DNA from 2 places in the Lysinibacillus sp. HST-98 genome. Region 2 is predicted to be linked to the other one. Evidence: riboswitches for the same ligand, from Rfam matches in the RefSeq annotation. Region 2 holds a riboswitch; the other holds the start of a gene.
What was found. Region 2 has a riboswitch for FMN ahead of ribE (riboflavin synthase). Riboswitches for the same ligand answer to the same signal wherever they lie in the genome.
Positions count from the first base shown of each region.

Region 1: another riboswitch for FMN. It lies ahead of JIN86_RS07215 (ECF transporter S component); the one in region 2 lies ahead of ribE (riboflavin synthase).

Region 1 covers NZ_JAENHX010000002.1:314,479-324,487, forward strand. Annotated here, with positions in the region: gene JIN86_RS07195 (ATP-binding protein) at 1-376, shown strand, start outside; gene JIN86_RS07200 (methyl-accepting chemotaxis protein) at 404-2,101, shown strand; gene JIN86_RS07205 (STAS domain-containing protein) at 2,140-2,526, shown strand; gene JIN86_RS07210 (sodium-dependent transporter) at 2,582-3,928, opposite strand; gene JIN86_RS07215 (ECF transporter S component) at 4,149-4,736, opposite strand; FMN riboswitch at 4,954-5,139, opposite strand; gene JIN86_RS07220 (hypothetical protein) at 5,283-6,569, opposite strand; gene sigX (RNA polymerase sigma factor SigX) at 6,566-7,099, opposite strand; gene JIN86_RS07230 (ATP-binding protein) at 7,178-8,953, opposite strand; gene JIN86_RS07235 (response regulator transcription factor) at 8,946-9,662, opposite strand; gene ccsB (c-type cytochrome biogenesis protein CcsB) at 9,778-10,009, opposite strand, start outside.
Region 2 covers NZ_JAENHX010000002.1:52,692-62,700, reverse strand. Annotated here, with positions in the region: gene pgeF (peptidoglycan editing factor PgeF) at 1-647, opposite strand, end outside; gene JIN86_RS05805 (transmembrane-type terpene cyclase) at 807-1,436, shown strand; gene JIN86_RS05800 (CAP domain-containing protein) at 1,667-2,275, shown strand; gene JIN86_RS05795 (VanW family protein) at 2,579-3,553, shown strand; gene JIN86_RS05790 (methyl-accepting chemotaxis protein) at 3,652-4,476, shown strand; gene JIN86_RS05785 (HAD-IA family hydrolase) at 4,523-5,140, opposite strand; gene JIN86_RS05780 (YibE/F family protein) at 5,382-6,158, opposite strand; gene JIN86_RS05775 (YibE/F family protein) at 6,155-7,279, opposite strand; FMN riboswitch at 7,500-7,625, shown strand; FMN riboswitch at 7,742-7,867, shown strand; gene ribE (riboflavin synthase) at 8,074-8,712, shown strand; gene ribB (3,4-dihydroxy-2-butanone-4-phosphate synthase) at 8,737-9,366, shown strand; gene ribH (6,7-dimethyl-8-ribityllumazine synthase) at 9,382-9,864, shown strand; gene JIN86_RS05755 (spore germination protein) at 10,003-10,009, shown strand, end outside.

The sequences.
Region 1 (10,009 bases), 260 kb from region 2:
CTTTATTGATCAAGTTATGGAGAATTATACAGATTTATATAATCTACCTTATAAACGAGAATTAAGATTTGTTGTTCATGAACTAGTCATCAATGCCATAGAGGCTATGGGAAAAATTAATACACCCGTCCAAAAGGAGATTCAAATACATGTAGCCCAATCAAACGAAGAAATAAAAATAACAGTCACTGACGAAGCAAAAGGCATTGACGAAAAGGACTGGGACAAAGTTCTTCAATTCGATTTAGACAAACTTGATTATGCTGATCGTGGACGCGGTTTATTTTTTGTCAAAAATATGGTCGACCATATTTGGTTTGAAAATATTTCTAAAACAAAATTTTTAGTTGGTATTTCCAAAAAGATTCATCTATAAAGTAAACGTAAAATTGGGGGCGTTTTAATGAAGTTATCTATACGGAAGAAAATGAATCTGCTTATATTTGGGTGTATTATTTTACTTACCTCCCTTTTAGCAGGAGTCAATTTTTTTGTTGCCAAGAACAATCTATTAGAAAGTGCTGATACAAAGCTTTTATCAGATATACAGTTAAGCTATGAATATTTAGACGCTAAATATCCTGGAGAATGGTCCATTAAAAACAACCAACTCTATAAGGGTGATATCAATATGGTAGAAAACTTTGAGGTAGCTGATAAAGTTGGAGAACTCACAAATGGGAATGCTGTCTCCATCTTTCAAAACGATACGCGTATAAGTACCAATATAGTGGATAATGGTCAACGCGCTTTAAATACCAAGGTTTCTGACGAGGTTGCTACTGTTGTGCTAGGAGAAAAAAAGCGCTTTATCGGTTCTGCAAATGTCTTAGGAAGTTTGCATCAAGCAGCCTATGATCCGATTGTAAATAGTCAAGGCGAGGTTATCGGTGTATGGGCAACCGCTGTTCCTACTGCTCCCTATATAAGCATTGCCACAAAATCAGCACTGGAGAATGTAGCGATTTCCTTAGTAATCGCCATTGTAATGATCGGAGGAATTAGTTGGTTCTTACAAAAGCAAATTGTTAATCCTATTAACATTCTAAGTACCAATGCCAAGGAACTAGCAGAACTAAATTTAAATGTTAAACTGTTAAACCCTAAAGGCAAAGATGAAATCGCTGAATTAGCACGCGCATTTAGTAGTATGAAAAATCATTTAACAGAGACGATAAAGATTGTGGCTGGTAGTGCACATCAAATTGCAAAGTCGTCACACACTTTGGCAGAATCATCACACCAAACAAGTGAAGCATCTAATCAGATCGCACTAACAATGAATGAAATCGCCGTGGGTACTACCACTCAATCTGATCAGGCTGAGCGAATAGTTTCAATGATGCAAAAAACGATTGAAGAAGTATCAAAGAGCTTACAAAAGGCCGAAATCACTTTAAACAGTGCTATCGAATCCACACATATCGCGCGTAAAGGAGAAGAAGCCATCAATGAAGCGATTATGCATCTAAGTGATGTTACGAAAACAGTGTCTTATGCAACTGATTCTATCCAAAAATTAGGCAAGCGCTCTGAAGAAATTGGTGGTATTATTACCGTTATCACTGGCATCGCAGAACAAACGAATCTGTTAGCACTCAATGCGGCCATCGAGGCAGCACGAGCAGGTGATCAAGGAAAAGGTTTTGCTGTCGTTGCATCAGAGGTTCGTCAGTTAGCTGAACAGTCAAGTTTAGCAGCTGGACAAATTACTAATCTTATTAATGATATCCAAGCGGAAACATCTGTGACCGTACGGACAATGGAAAGTAATTTACTAGCTGTCGAGGAGCAAGTAACAATCATCAATAAAGGCGGAAGTGCCTTAAAAGAAATTGTGGAGAAAGTTGTCGAAACTGAAGAAGGTGTGGAACAAATGAAAGTGGCATTTACACATGTTAACGACAACTCCTTAGGTGTGCAACAGGCTATCCAAGATATTTCTCGCATCATCGAGGATGCTGCAGCAGCTACAGAAGAGATTGCCGCAACCTCAGAAGAACAATATGCGACTGTTGCAGAAATTACACAAAGCTCAGATGAGTTATCATCAATTGCTGATAAATTACAAAATGAAGTGAATAAATTTAAGTTTGAATAACTCCCCAAACAAGAAAAGAAAAATGGAGGCGCTATAGGATGAATCAGAAGAAAATTGCAATGAATATTGACACAAAGGCTGATTATATAGTGATTGCGTTTACAGGCGATTTAGAATACGGGATGATTGAAGAAATAAAGTCAGAGCTTCAAACACTTAGCTTAGACACAAAACACGGATACATTATCGATATGCAAAAGGTAACAAATATTGATAGTACTGGATTCGGTATGATCGTTAATTTCGCTAAGAAGGTGTCTGTAAAAGATAAGAAAATCGCCATTATTGTCGTCGATGATTTCATTCGCAACTTATTCGCTATTTCACAGGTTGATAAAGTATTCCCTATTGCCGAAAGTGAAGAACAAGCAAGGAAGATTATTAAAGAAGATTGGCTAGGTGAGCTATCACTTAACGACTATTAATTTTTGTTATACTAATAAAAAGGTGTATTCCGTCTAATAGGAATACACCTTTTCTTTAATACTGCAGTAGCATATTAACAAACACAACTAGAATGATAAACGGGACAACAACTAACATTAACATACGATATGTCGAGTAATAGCCTTGTCCCATTTGACTACCCGTTAGCAATTCTCTCTTCACAAATTCTTTATCTACTACATAGGCAATAAAAATAGCAATGAATAAATTCCCTAGTGGAAGCATGATATTTGACACTAAAAAATCGGTTGCATCAAAGATACTTTTCTCGAAAATCATTATATCCGATAAAACACTCGAAGAAAGTGCTGCTGGAATAGCTGCAATAAATACGACTATACCAAGTATAAGCGTCCACATTGGACGGGATTTCTGACTATGCTCCATAAATGCCGCGACGATAATCTCATATAAACTAAATGATGACGTTAATGTAGCAAATAAAAATAGCAATAAAAACATAGCTAAAAACACTTCACCGAATGGCATTTGACTAAAAGCTGTTGGTAGCACCATAAATAGCAAACCCGGACCCGCTGCTGGCTCTAAATCAAAGGCGAACACAACAGGGAAAATTGCTAAACCTGCTAAAAATGAAACAAGCACGGTTAACAGCACTACAGAACCTGCTGAATTCGGAAGACTGACATCTTTTTTTAGATAAGAGCTATATGTAACTAGACAAGAAAAGCCAACTGCTAACCCAAAGAACGATTGCCCGAGGGCTTCTAATAATGCCTTACCCGTAATATTCGAGAAATCAGGCCATAAGAAGAATTTTACCCCTTCCATTGCCCCATCTAATGTAACAGCACGCACAACAAGGACAATGAACATTATGAAAAGTAACGGCATCATCCATTTATTGGCCTTTTCAATCCCATTTTGTACACCTAATGAAATCACAAGTACGTTGACCAATGTAAACAACACTAGACCAACTAGCGTAATCCATGGCGTGCCTATAATTTTTCCAAATAATTCAGCTGGATCTACTGCTGGATCAATTACCGCGCCAGCTACACCTAGCCCGCTATAAATAAAGATCCAACCTCCGACTACGCTATAAAAAGTTAATAATAAAAAACAGCCTAGCACGCCCATTCGACCAATCCAAGCCCAGCCTGGCTTAGTTGGAGCAATTTTTTTATACGCTGTTACAGCCTCGGATTGTGTACCACGTCCTAACACATACTCGGACAATAACATTGGTAGTCCTATTAACAAGGTAAATAACACAAAGATAAGGAAAAATGCTCCTCCACCACTTTGTCCTGTTACATAGGGCAGTTTCCAAATTGCCCCTAGTCCGATCGCCGCACCAGCTGATGCTAAAATAAAACCTAATTTACTAGACCATTGTCCTTTTTTTCCACTCATCTCTTCAAACTCCTCAAACATTCTAAACTCTTCTCTATTTTACATGAAAATGTAGCTTTCGACTAGGTTATAATTATAAAGTACTAGTTAACTATTTTACCCTATTACTTTTTTCTGTATTTATCCGTTAGTTTTGTTCTTTCTATTCTTCACACTTTTTCCTATCTATTGTTCCTTCCAATAAAAAAACCTCAGGTATATGACCCGAGGTTAGTAAAAATTATTTTGTTATATAGATAGAACGCTGGCGGTCGATCCATTTGCGCATTGTTGTAAATAAAAACGCCATAATAGCCGTTAATAAAATACCTTTCACAATGTTAAATGGTAAAATCCCAGCGATAATCATTTTATAAAGTGAGTCACCTACAACAGGTTCCATTCCTAAGAAGTATGTGTACATCGGTAAAAATACTGCGTAGTTTAAAATACTCATCCCTACTGCCATTACGACTGTTCCTGTCGCTAAACCTCCAACAAGACCAGCAATTGTTTTAAAGCGATTAAAAATAAGGCTTACTGGTAAAATAAATAAAATACCTGTTGCAAAGTTGGCCATATGACCTACTGGCACACCTGTTGGCGTTCCAGAGAAAATCCAATCCAATACATTTTTAAATAATTCTACTAAAATACCAGCTACAGGCCCCATTGTGATGGCTGCTATTAATGCAGGCATATCACTAAAGTCCACTTCCAAAAATGCTGGGAATGGTGGAATTGGGAAATTAAAAAGCATTAATAAAAACGAAATACTGCTCAGCATACCAATCGTAATAAACGATTGGAGTTTAACATTTTTCTTCATAGAAAACTCTCTCCTCTTTGCTGATTCAATCTCGCAAGAAGAAAGGTGACGATCTTTCAATTGTTAGCACGAAAAAACCCTTATGCATGAAGAGCACAAGGGAGAAAGGCATGACGAATAAGCGTCAATTTAAACTATTTTTGAGCACCGTTTAAAAAGCCATACAAAAAAAGCGCTCGGTCATAGTTTATTTCATAACAATGAATGACGATCGTACCTCCATCTTCTCCCATCCAGACTTTAACTGTCGGCCTCGGAATCACACCAAGTCAGCCATGCAAATAAATTTGCACAGGTCGCGGGCTGAAGAGCGAAGCATAAACCATTCGAGTTAATGGAAACATTAACGGTTCACCACTCTATTACCGCCGGTCGGGATTTTCACCCTGCCCCGAAGATGAATCATATTATTTTATACTACAACCTTACTATAATTAATTATTAAGAAAAAGTAAATAGTTCTGCTTAAAAAAATCCGATTAGATTTGTATGTATTATAAAAATGGAGCATTCCATGTTACAGGGATGCTCCATTTTTGATTCTGACTAAGGCATATATTGTTTATTTGGCCCCACAGGCTTTGGCAAATACGTTTTTAAATCGAATCCTTCCCAGCTTTCTTGGACCACATTATCTAAGCGTAATTGTTGGTCAAAGCTAGCAGCAGTTAACATCATAGCTTCAATCAATTGGGTAGCGCGAATTGGCTCCATCGATGCTAAATCTAAGGGAATGTCGAATGTTACGACTACACCTTCCGCTTCCTCTTTCACGGTATATGTTACGTTTTCAGGAACCACTGTTACATAAACATCATCATTTTTGTTTTTCATTAGTGTAAGTGCCTCTGTAACATTAGCAAATGTTTGACGGAAATCTGGCGACAGATATTCTGCCCCATTACCATCTTGGTATAAATAATAATTAAAATGCTTAGCGTTTGTTAATGACATGGCTTGACTTGGCTCACCCTCTTGAGAAAACGCATAAGGTGTGCCATCTTCATTTTGAATCTCAACTTCCGTATATTCAGAATCCGAGAAGGTATCCTCTAAAGTCCCTTTGTATTCATTAACGGTAGCTGATGCAACATCATAGTCATTGTCCTTTGGTAAAACGTGGACAAGCTTGTCTTCCTTCTCCTTCAGTTCACCTTTAAAAGGATGATATTCCGTAAACCCTTTGGCTTCTTCATCTATTTGAGGAGCATATTTTTCATACATCTGTAAGGTAGAAGGCTTTTCTGTTCCAAAATCAGTTGCTACACGCTCATTTGGTATCACATATGTCATCGGAACACTTTCTGCATCGCGTCCTGCCAAACCAATACGGAAAACGACAGCATCTTTCACATCTTCCTCATAGACAGACGACCGTAAAGATAACATACGCTCATGCTCCGATACAATACTGGATTGAAGTGCCTCATCCTGCGTTGCTGCCTCTTTAGCAGAACGATCTTCCTGTAAAGTAGCGTAATTAGCCTTTTCTGGCGTACTAGCGAGATCTTTTTGGCTAGCGCCATTATTCATGAACATGAAGCCAACGAGTACCGTTATCGCGAAAACTGCTGCTACACTCGGAAAAATCGGCATTTTCCGGAACTTTAAACGTGATGGTCGTTCATCTTGAATTAAAGGTTTACTTTCTGATTGTGCTTCTTCATTCTCTATAGGTTGTTGTATTGCTTCTTGAAGGTGACTATTATCCTGCAAGCGAGCATCTGCCATTAACCGATTTAATATTTCTTCTTTTGAACGGCGGTCAGAAAGCTTAGGGGCATTGTTCAAGACATGTTCAAGCTGTTCATCATCAAATGGCTTATGTGTCATTGCCGTTTCGCCTCCTGTTCTCTAATCGGCTGTAGCTGTTGCCTTAAAAATTTAATGGCTCGATGCTGGGTCGTTTTTACCTTAGCTTCTGTCCAATCTAGTATTTGCGCTGTTTCTGCAATCGATAAATCTTGAAAATAGCGCATAATAATGACCATTTTTTGGTCACCTGTACAGTTTTCAAGTGCTGATTCTACCTGCATAAATTCATCACTGGCCTGTAGTATATCTTCCGGTGATGGCGTGGTTGAATGGAGCTGTTCCGTTTCCCAGTCAAAGAAATCATGTGAATGCTTTTGACGTACAGCTTGCTTTCTAAAATGATCAATCGCTACATTTTTAGCAATAGCAAATAGCCAAGTTTTCTCACTACTATTCCCTGCAAATTGATCGTATGAGCGCAACACTCGTACATAAACTTCATGTGCTAAATCTTCGGCAAGTGTACGATTTTTTACTAAATAGATTAAAAACTGAAACACGTCTTGGTGATATGCATCGTATAGTCGATGGAACACGGAGTCATTCAAAGCACTCCACCCCCGTTCTATAATATTTGTCGTCTTACATTCATAGAAGTTACAGCCAATTACTAGCAATACTTGTTATTAATCGAACGGTAAATAAAACGTGAAGGTCGTACCCTCTTTCAACACACTGTCTACCATAATATTACCTGAGTGTGCCTTCACAATATTTCTAGCGATGGCTAAGCCGAGACCAGTACCACCCTTGGAACGAGTACGTGCCTTATCGGCTTTATAAAAACGTTCAAAGACATAGGGTAAGTCCTCTTGAGGAATGCCATGTCCTGTATCTTGAACAGATATTTTAGCAAATGTCGGCTCCTGCTCTACTTTCACAGACACAGACCCTTCATCTGTATGTCTAAGGGCATTGTCAACTAAATTTGTAAGCACTTGTTCAATGCGATCCTCATCTATATTAATCATGGCCTCATCATTAAATTCACTTTCAAACAACAAACGAACGTGCTTTTCTTTTGCTACTTGTGAAAATTTTTGTGTAATACGTTCGAATGTAGAATTAATTGGTAATTCATCTTTATAAAGCGTCATATGGCCAGATTCCATGCGTGCCAAATCTAATAGATCTGTCACAAGGCGACCCATTCGCTTCGATTCATCATAAATAATTTTGGTAATCTCATTTCGCTCTTCCTGATCCTGAATAAAATCGTCATCCATTAATGCTTCTGAGTAACCTTGAAGCATAGCAATCGGTGTTCGGAGCTCATGGGAGACATTGGCAATAAAATCGGATCTTAGTTTTTCCAAGCGATGCTGTTCTGTCATATCACGAATTACAGCCACAGCGCCACGTATCATTTCACCACTATAAAGGGGACTAATAGTAAATGTATAATAGCTGCCATCCATTTCAATTTCCTCTTCTAGTTTATCCTCAAACATCAGTACATGATCAAGCATATGATAAAGCTCTGGCGGGATAGGTTTTGCACTTTGTGAACCTTTATTCACAAACCACTTTTGCATTAGACGTTCAGCTGGTGGATTACTTAATAATATTGTACGATCCCGATTAAACGTAATCACTGCATCTGTCATGGATGTCAAAATATTAGAAAGCTGTTCGTTTTCTTGATTGATAACCTCTAAATTATGCTTTAATTGACGGCCCATTTGGTTGAAGGCAACGGCAAGCTGACCAATTTCGTCATTTTGGGTAGTAGGCATTTTTGCTTCAAAATTCCCTTTTGCAATTTCAAAAGCTAATTCACGCATTTTTCTTAATGGCGAAGTTATACGTGAAGAAAGGAAGAATGCGAAGAATGTCGTCAACACAAATGCTATGAAGGCTGCTAAAAAGACAATTTTCGTTGTTTCCTTAGACGTTTTATGTAGCGCATCTGGGCTTTGGTAGATGAAGACAGCTCCATGTACTGCATTTTCAACATTTAAGGGAAAGCCAAGTACGACATAAGATTCCATCTTCTCTTGATCAGTTGAAGAAGGCATCATCATTTCTTTAATAATCGGTTCATCTGATTGAAACACTTCATGAAAAGATTTATTGGCTAAAATAGTATCTTGTATTTCTTTTTTGTTGACACCCTCTTGCATCGCAAAAGACACTTCAACATGACTGATTGCGATCAATGCATTGGTCCCTGTAGGTAAAATATCTTTTAATAATTCTGAGGTAGATTCGGCTGTTTCATTGTCATCTACTATACTTGCTACCGTTGCAGCTGTTTGTCGCAATGAAATTTCCGCTTGCTGCATATGGTAATTTTGAAGAAATTCAAGCATTAATACCGTGAAAACAAATAATACAAATGAAACGAGAAGCAATATGGTTACCCATAGCTTCCCGACAACACTATTCCATATTCTATTCATTGACAACCTCAAATTTGTATCCAACGCCCCAAACCGTCACAATCATTTTAGCAGCGTTTTCAGAAACTCGGTTGAGTTTTTCACGTAAACGTTTTACATGTGTGTCCACTGTACGTAAATCACCAAAGAAGTCATAATGCCATACCTCTTTTAGTAGTTGTTCACGGTCAAATACTTTGTCTGGCGATTTCGCTAAAAAGTACAGCAATTCATACTCTTTCGGTGTTAAATTAACCTCAATGCCCTCTGCAGTCACACGATGTGCATCATGATCAATCATTAAGTGTTGGAACACCACTAAATCTTTTGAAGAAGACGCATTAGTCGTTGGTGAGAAAGCCTGTGAACGACGTAAAATAGCCTTCACACGTAACACAACCTCACGAGGACTAAATGGTTTTACGATATAGTCATCTGCACCAAGCTCAAAGCCTTGTACACGGTTTGCTTCTTCGCCTTTGGCAGTTAATAAAATAATTGGCGTTGCTGCGCGCTCTCGAATTTCTGCACACACTTCTAGCCCATCTTTTTCAGGCATCATAATATCAAGTAAAATACAGTGATACTCTTTTTCTAAAGATTTCTCGATCGCTTGTTCTCCATTTTCGGCCTCGTCAACAAGGTATCCTTCTCGCTCAAGATACATTTTTAATAAGCGGCGAATACGATCCTCGTCATCTACTACTAATACTGAAATATTTTCTGACACTTTCACGATCCCTCTCTTCCAATCTTTCTCTAACTTCTATTGTACATGGTGTGACACATATTGAAAAGAAAAGAAAGCCTCTTCGCTACAGCGAAAAGGCTTGTTGCTTCACAGGTTATGCGTAGGAGTGTAAACCTGCAAGAATTAAGTTAACAGCAATTAGATTGAATAAAATAATCCCAAAACCAATTAGTGCTAACCAAGCAGATTTTCGACCTTCCCAGCCTTTTGATAGACGTAAATGCAGGAATGCTGCATAGAATAACCATGTAATAAGAGCCCATACTTCTTTTGGATCCCAACCCCAGAAACGACTCCAAGCAATTTGTGCCCAAATCATCGCAAAG
Region 2 (10,009 bases):
GGAATACCCGCAAGCTCACATTGCTTTTTGACTGTCTGTTGATTATCAATATGGTATTTTTTCGTTTCTGCATTGTAATACATAAATTCTTCTGCATAACCAAGACTGTGAAATTTTTCATAAACGTCTGTGTCTACCTCAAATTTCTGCTGACTCAGTGCCATACCGATTTGAACATGGAAGTCCTCAGGTCGACACTGTTCTTCATTCATAAGATGCTGAAACAGTTTGGGTGTTATTTCTTTGACTGTTCCTTGCCATCCCGAATGAATCACACCGGCAAGTCCATTCACAGCATTATAAAAAATAACGGGCACGCAATCTGCCGTAAAACTACATAAAAGTAAGTTAGGCTCTACCGTATAAAGCGCGTCTATATTCTTCACCGCTGTATCCATTTGCGCAGCTCCTCGTCCTTGATCCGCTAATGTGACTTTATGAAAGTTCGCACTATGTGTTTGCTCTGTACAAATAAAGTTTTGCAAATCACAGTTCAATGTCGCAGCTAAATGCTGACGATTGTTAATGATAGCTTGAACATCATGGCAACTATGCAAAGCCATATTATTGTGTTCTACTTCCATCTGATCTTTTAAGGTCGTTCCTGCGATAAATTGCTCATTATCTATATACATTTTTATTTTCATTTAATCACCTCATTTTACTATATAGGATTGCTTATGGAATGTATAGGTTGCCGTTTTTTACTATTTAGCTACTCCTTTACCCGTCTATCAAACTTTTAGACATAAAGAATCGATTTCCTCATATAGTAGAAGGAATGCTAGAGAGGGGGGAGAGCGTGAATGTTGAGTGAACAAGACATATTACTAATTTGCCAAGTAGGAATGGGTCTTTTTTGGATTTTTACATATATACTTGTTATTTACAAAGGATGGCAAGATAAAACCTATGGTATGCCTATGGTCGCTATTTGTGCCAATATTTCATGGGAATTTATCTTTGCCTTTTTCTATCCACAAAATGACCTGCAACGCTATATTACGCTCATTTGGTTTGTATTGGATGTCTTTATTTTGATGCAATTTTTACGGTATGCTCCAAATGAATATCGAAAGATGCTATCAAAAAAGCTATTGTATTTCTCCTTTTTGATCACTTTAATTTTTAGCATGCTGATCATTTTAGGTATAGTCTATGACTTTCAAGATTTCGAAGGAAAGTACGTAGCATTCTTTCAAAATCTTATGATGTCAGGACTATTTATTGCTTTATTATTGCAAAGAGGGAATTTAGCTGGTCAATCAATGGGGATAGCAGTTTGTAAGATGGTGGGTACATTATTTGCAGCGGTGGGCTTTTATCTATACTTCCGCACACCATTAATTACCATTATTTCTGTAGCAACGCTCTTTTATGATTGGCTTTATATTCTCTTAATTTATCGATTACAGCGTAAACAATTAGCAAAATAGGATATAATGTGCAGCAATTGATTACTGAATCTATTAGTAATGTATGCCAATACAAACATATTGCAACTTGATGACAATTCCGATGGGAAAGAATAGCGAGATAAAGGACTTTAACCAAACATATGGCGAGCTTGTCATACAATTGTAAAAATCCTTCCAAATATTTTGTGATGATTATGGCTCAGAAACTATTTAGGATAATGGTAGAGCAATTAGGAAGGGTGATTAACATGTTTAAAAAATTAAAAAAAGCAACACTAGCTTCAGTAGTAGCAACTTCATTATTAATGCCAGTTGCGGCAATGGCCGCCGAATCCTATACGGTGACATCTGGTGATACTCTATGGAAAATAGCATTAAAAACAGAAACGGGTGTACAGGAATTAATCGATGCCAACCCACAACTTGCCAACCAAAATCAAATTTCTCCGGGACAAAAAATTAACGTCCCTGTAAAAGAACAGGCAACAGTTGAACAAGAGGTTGTTAAACTTGTCAATGCAGAACGGGCAAAAGCAGGTCTACCAGCATTGCAAGAAGATTGGGAGCTATCAAGGGTAGCTAAATATAAGTCGCAAGATATGCACGATAAAAATTACTTTGACCACACAAGTCCAACGTATGGTACACCTTTTACTATGATGAAAAACTTCGGTATTACGTATAAATCTGCTGGTGAAAATATCGCGAAGGGCCAACGTTCCGCACAGGAAGTTGTAACGGCCTGGATGAACAGTGAAGGACACCGTGCCAATATCCTTAATAAAAGCTACACACATATTGGTGTAGGCTATGTACGGGAAGGTAATTACTGGACACAAATGTTTATTCAAAAATAAAAAAGAAAGAGTATCTATTGGCTTTTGGGATAGCTAGTAGATGCTCTTTTTCGCGTTAAATTCTAAAGTATACCGGATTGGAAGCGTATATTACTTTTTAAATTCTCCTAAATCGAGCAGTAAAAACAACTTTACAGGTTGATGCTCATCTTTTGAAACATCAAATTGGAGATATGTCAGGCGTAAGGATAATGTAGCGTGTTTTTGCTGTCTTGACAAATAAAAATAACCAAAAAACAACACACTATTAGCAATAGACGAATAAGATGTCTCTGTAGTATGAAGATAGAGGTGGTGTTATGGTTGAAAAAGAAGTGGTTAACTACATGCTGCGTTATCTGTATGATAGGTCTAGTAGGTTGTGAAAAAGAAGCAGTCCATCATAACAAGCTAGAACAAGAAATTCAACAACGTGAGGAAGTACAGCAACCTGTTACATATGAACAAATGATTGATCCTATTGTAGAGGTTGTTGATCCAACTACGAGTAAGGTACTTAAAACAATATCTCCAAAGGAATTTGGCTTCGATACGGATCCACAGGCCTATCAAAAACATCTAGAACAATTAGCAAGGGAATGGGCGAGAGGAACGGACACATCAAATGGCTATGATCAGCGTATGCTGCTTGATCGATTGGATGAAAACGGGCAAGTCATTAAGGGGAAGCCGCAAATTATTTTAAAGGAAAGTGAGCTAGTGGAGCGTATTATCGAAGCTTCTGCGACTGGTGGTCAGGTAGAAATGCCGCTCTATATAACAGAAAGTGGCTATTATCTTGAGGATCTTCCTTTATTAGAGGAAGTGGTTGTTGCATCTTATACAACTTATTTCAATCGTGCTGATTTAGGAAGAAATAAAAATATTGAGCTGTCTGCCAGAGCCATTCATAATGTGATTGTAGGCAGTGGCGATTATTTTTCTTTTAATACAATTGTAGGCCCCAGAGATGAGGCAAATGGCTATCAACCCGCACCTGAAATTATTAATAAGAAGGTGGTCATGGGAATTGGCGGTGGAATCTGTCAAACTTCTTCAACCTTGTTTAATGCAGTAGACCAAATTCCTATCAAATATGTTGAGCGCCATCATCATTCGTTAGATGTAGGATATGTCCCAAAAGGAAGAGATGCTACGGTATCTTATGATACGTTAGATTTTAGGTTTCAAAACTCAAATGATGTACCATTTTTAATTAAGGCAAGCTATGGAGCGAATTCTCTAACAATTGAAATTCGAACGGCAGAAAAATATGTAGAATTATTGAAAAAATCATAATCTTGTAATGAGACACCACTAGACGTTGGTGTCTTTTTTCGGATCGCATGATATAGTTAAATTGATACAGTTCAGAAAATTTTAGGGAGGAAATGACAATGCATCCTAAACTACAAGCAACTATTGATTCGATTGATTTATACCAAGCAACTTACCCAGAGGATGCTTGTGTCATCGTGGCAGATACGGAAAGAGTGCTTGCCTACAAACCAGGAAAAAAGGTTGACTTAAAAGTTGGGGTTGGTGATCCAGTACATAAATATCGAGGTACAGCAACAGAAATAGCGTTAAGTTCAGGGGAATTTGTAAAAGAGGAGCGTGGTGCAGAAGGTTTTGGTATGGCCTATATTGCCTCTGCCCAGCCTATTTTTGAAGGAGGACGTGTTATTGGCGTAGTAAGTGCCATTATTTCCAATGAAAAAATGGATAGTATGCGCCTACTGGCAACCGAGCTTTCAAGTGCTGTAGAAGAAATGACAGCTACAAATGAAGGATTAGCCACTGCCAGTAAGGATGTATCCAATCGTTTGGAAGAGTTGTCTAATTTCTCAGAATCGATGACAGGCGATATAGAACAAATTAATGTGATTGTCCATTTAGTAAAAGATTTAGCTATGAAATCGAGAATTCTTGGTCTAAACGCATCCATAGAAGCGGCACGTTCAGGTGAGCATGGGCGTGGCTTTGCGGTGGTCGCTTCTGAAATACAAAAAATGTCTCAGAGTAGTACAGAAAGTGCTGATAGCATAACTGTGCAACTAGAAAACATTAAACAATCCATCGATCAGGTCAATGCATCATCGAATCAAATTGCTGCGTTTACACAGCAGTTTGCTGCGAGTATGCATGAATTAACAGATGCCTACAAAGGGGTTAATAGTACAGCAGAAAAGCTTATGCAAATTAGTGACATCAAAGGATAGTTATATAAAAAGGATAATAGACAAGTGCTATTATCCTTTTTCATGATTAAATGATCTCTAAAATTTCCTGTGGTGTTGTGACACTGTATTCAGGTTCTTCATTTTGCACGACCTCTTTGGCATCATAGCCCCATTCCACCCAAATAATTGGTACTCCGGCTTTCTTACACGCAACAATATCCCTTTGCTCGTCACCAATGTATACGACGTCAGATGAGTCAACATTCGCTTCCTTTAAAAACTTTTTCATTACTTTGTCCTTACCAAAAATGCGGTTGGAGCAAAGTACATCTGCTACACAATGAATACCATTCATTTTAAGAAATTCTAAAATATTCTCTTTAGAGTTTGAGGAAATAATCAGGATTTTATAGCCTCTTTTATTAATCTCTATTAATACTTCCTTCATTCCCTCGAACAGATGAACATCATTTAATGATTGGCGATATAATTTATAAAATTGCGGTAAAATCATAGGCAACTTATACATTGGAAAGTCGAATAACTTACTGCGTTCTGAAATTGATAATTTTTTTAATGTATCAATTTCCTTCAATTCAATGCCTTTAAATTTATATTTTTGGGCTAAAGTATTCCATGCTGATGCAAACACAGCAGTAGAATCTGCCAGCGTCCCATCAAAATCAAAGATAATATGCTTCATTGCAAACTTTCTCCTTTTTCATCTCGTTGTATTGACGTTCTATGCTAAAAAATGTTACATGGAATTGGCGATCTAGTAATCTTGAAATAACCACCATTTTGAGCGTACGTAAACATCTTATGGTAAATATTATCAGAAAATGAGGCGATTGCAATGGAAATGCTACAACAAAAAGAGGTGTCTCAAAAGTCCATTGAGACACCTCGGCATTATTTTGTTTTATGATAGGTGCTGGTAATTTTTATAAAAGTTTTTCTGCTTTTTCGCGTGTACGAATTAAATAATAGGCATTGATGCAGGAGGCAATCGGAATAATCAGTGCAATGCCGATACCTGCACAAAAAATGGTTGTCATTTCTGCACTAAAAACTTTGGAGTTAACAATTTCTCCAATCGAATAGGAGAGGTCCTTGAACCAGATTAACAAGCTTAAATAGCCACCAAAGAAAGCAAAAAATAACGTATTGGTATCGGTTCCTAATATATCTCTTCCTATACTTAAGCCAGCTGCAAATAGGTTTTTTCTACTAATCGAAGGATTACGATAAAAAATCTCATGCATGGAGGTAGCGATAGAAATAGCTACATCCATAATGGCACCTATCGTACTCATAATGATGACTGATGCACCAATCTGCACAAAATTAACACCAATGTAGAGAGAAAAGATGCTGATTTCTTCAGTTGATTCTTCGCCAAACCCTTGGATCATCGACTTTTCCGTTACAAAGGTAATAAAGAGTAGTAACACAACTATCGTCACCATCGTCGAGATAAAGGCTGTAATGGTTTTACTATTTGTTTTATTGATATAGAAAAGGCTAATACAGCTAATGATCGTACAGGCAATAAACGTCAAGATGATAGGGCTATTTTTAGGGTTTGTCATTAAAAAAATGGTGACAAAGAGTACACCAAAGTTTAGGAATAAAGAAAGAAATGAGCGTATCCCCTGTCTACCGCCGACTAGAACCATTAACACGCACAATATAACTGCTAATAAGACGACAACATTCATTCTCGAACCCTCTTTCGATTAATGAAAAATATAGCGGTATACAGACTAATAGGAATCGTAAGGACAACACCAATACCCCCTGCTAAGGCACGGGCTAATTCTAAAGAAAGATTTAAGGACAATGTAAGCCCTAATGTGGAAGAATTTTTTAAATAGAGAATAATCATAGGTATGGAGCCGCAAAGGTAGGCAAAGAATAAAATACTTGTAATAGTACCCATGATATCTTTACCGATTTCATGTCCCGAAGATTTAAGTGCTTTGACAGGGATCGTAGGATCTTGCTCGTATAAAGCAAAAATCGAGGAAGCCATTGTAATAGAAACATCCATTACTGCCCCGAGTGAGCCAATAAATAAACCTGCCATAAAGACGGTACGATAGGGACGCGTTAAAAATTGCATTTCTTCATAACGAAGACCATTTTCACCTGTCAACCACATTACAATAGAGCTTATGATAAGCGCTAGAATAGTGCCTAAAAGTGTGGACACGATGGCTACATATGTTTTTGTATTTAATCCACTAATAAGTAGTAGCGAGATAATTGTAAATAGCACCGCACAAATGCCGCTGACTACTAATAGGCTTACGCCCCCATGCTTCACATAAAGATCTAATGCGAATGATAAAATCACAGCATTGACCACCAGGCTAATGATAGAAAATAAGCCTTGTCTTTTACCTATAATAAGTAGGGCAAAAATAAAAATCCATGCAATCATTACCATGGTTTGATCACGTTTTAAATCGACAATGGTTCCTGTTAAAACTGATTGTGCTGTGCGACCATCTAGCGTGACAAAGATTTCATTGCCTACATGGTATTCTTGATCAAAAGCACCAGACGAAGAATAGTCATTCGTCAAATGAATGGATTGCCCCTTATGCTGACCATTTTTGATAATGGCCATAATTTCCTGTGTAAATAAAAAATCCCTATTTTCATACATGTCTGTCATTGGTTCTGATTTTGTTACATCCACTTGCGTTATTTTCGCTATCGGTCGATCATAAAATTGTTCATTATGATGTACGAAAACAATCGAAACCCCACAACAGAATGCTAATAGGGCATAGAAAATAGCTTGTTTAAAAGGTATATTTTTTAAAAATGTCAAGTAAATGACCTCCAAACGGCTACACTGAATAGTCACTTGTAAAGGAACGTTTTTTTGATTAAGAAGTTCCATTAACAGGTTAAATGTCATCATTTTAATAACATCTTTTACATTTTTTAAGTCTCGTCAGAGCTGTTTAAAATTTATGCTTCCAAAAAAATTTAAAAAGAAGGATGGATAATATAATAAAATAGTGTTATCGTAAGACTAGCTAAATAAAAATATTCTTCGGGGTAGGGTGAAATTCCCGATCGGCGGTGATGAAGCAATTCAAAGTCCGTGAGCGCAAGCTGATTTGGTGCAAATCCAAAACCGACAGTTACAGTCTGGATGGGAGAAGGGTAAAAATGCGAACTTTTTAAATTGATTCTAATTTAGAAGGTTTATTTGACTATGCATTTATTACAAAACTTCCCAATCACCTTGTGGGAAGTTTTTTTATTTAGCTACAATCGAATAGAAGATGTTCTTCGGGGTAGGGTGAAATTCCCAATCGGCGGTGATGAAGCAATTCAAAGTCCGTGAGCGCAAGCTGATTTGGTGCAAATCCAAAACCGACAGTGATAGTCTGGATGGGAGAAGAACGAATGAGATAACAGTCTATGAAAAAATTGTTTTCAAATAGGCTTATTTGTTGATGTCTTATACTCCCAAAACCCCTTTGATGTAAAGGGGTTTTTATTTTTATATTGTTAACGAGAGAAGGGAGAAGGATAAGGATAAGGCACAAAAAAAGGTGGATCAACTTTAAAAGTAAAGAATAGAAGTGCTAATAAAGTAGAGTAGGTGATGGAATGTTTACTGGACTTGTAGAGGATATTGGTATCATAAAAGCCGTGCAAAGCGATCGGAACAGTATGAAAATTACGATTCAATCAGCCAAGATAACGGAGGATGTCAAGCTTGGTGACAGTATAGCGGTCAATGGAGTTTGTTTAACGGTGACCCATTTCACACAACAGCAGCTTACGATGGATGTTATGCCTGAAACAGTCAAAGCAACAAATTTACAGCAGCTGGCAATAGGTGATTCTGTTAATTTGGAGCGGGCCATGCCTGCTAATGGACGATTTGGAGGTCATTTTGTTGCTGGTCATGTTGATGGAGTCGGCAAAATTTTGCGAAAACGTCCAGTGGCAAACGCCGTTTATATTGATATCGAAATGTCTGAGGAACTAACCAACTTTTGTATTCCAAAGGGTTCCATAACAATTGATGGCACAAGCTTAACCCTTTTTCATGTTGAAGCCAATAGTGTCACGATTTCGCTCATTCCTCATACTTACAAAGAAACCGTTTTAGGTTTGAAGAGGGTTGGAGCAATCGTTAATATTGAAACCGATTTAGTCGGAAAATACATTATAGGGCAATTAAAAAAAGGGCAAACAACGCCAGCTATTACAAGAGATTATTTAGCACAACATGGTTTTTAAATCATAGAATAGGAGTTGATCATCATGCTACATTCAATTGAAGAAGCCATAGAGGATTTAAGGCACGGCAATATGATTGTGGTGGTTGATGATGAGGATCGAGAAAATGAAGGAGATCTTCTGGCACTCGCTGAATTCATCACACCAGCAACAATCAACTTTATGGCAACCAATGGTAGAGGTTTAATTTGTACGCCGATTTCGCAGCAGCTTGCACAAAAGCTAGATTTATATCCAATGGTTCAGCACAATACGGATAACCATCAAACCGCATTTACGATAAGCATCGACCATGTAGAAACAACGACAGGGATTAGCGCCTTTGAGCGTGCGCTAACGATACAAAGGATGATAGAAAAGCAAGCTAAGCCGACTGATTTTCGTCGACCAGGCCATATTTTTCCGTTGATTGCGAAAGAGCAAGGAGTGCTGCAACGGAGAGGGCACACAGAGGCGACGATTGATCTAGCGAAGCTTTGTGATAGTGTACCAGCAGGTGTTATTTGCGAAATTATGGGGGATGATGGGCACATGCTTCGGTTTGAAGAACTGACAAAGTTCGCTGCACATCATGGCTTAAAAATGATATCGATAGAAGCATTGGTTGCATATCGTAAACAATTATCCACTAATAAATCTAAAATTTCTATGTAAAAAGGAGAAAAAACAATGGGTCAAACATTTGAAGCACAATTAATTGGAACGGATTTGAAAATTGCAGTAGTAGTGGGTCGTTTTAATGAGTTCATTACTAGCAAATTATTGGATGGGGCAATGGATGGTTTAACTCGTCATGGGGTTGATCCTGCATTTATTGATGTTGCATGGGTACCAGGGGCTTTTGAAGTTCCTTTTATGGCAAAACAACTGGCAGAAACAAAGAAATATGATGCCATTATTGGTTTAGGTACTGTTATTCGTGGCTCTACAACACACTATGACTATGTTTGTAATGAATCTGCAAAAGGCATTGCCAATGTGTCATTGTCAACGAATGTACCTGTTATTTTTGGAATTGTTACTACCGAAAATATTGAACAGGCAATTGAACGTGCAGGAACGAAATCTGGTAATAAAGGCTATGATGCGGCAATGTCTGCAATTGAGATGGCAAATCTAAAGAAAATGATTGGTTCAGGACAATTTGAATAGTCGTCACAACATTTGTTTCTTTGAATATTTTGAACAACCATGGGAAAAATATGCTTAAGTGTATTTATTGAATGTGATTGTTTTCATAAATGTACTAATCTTGAGCTGGCTCAGTAGGAGATGAGAAGTATTTCATCAATGGAAC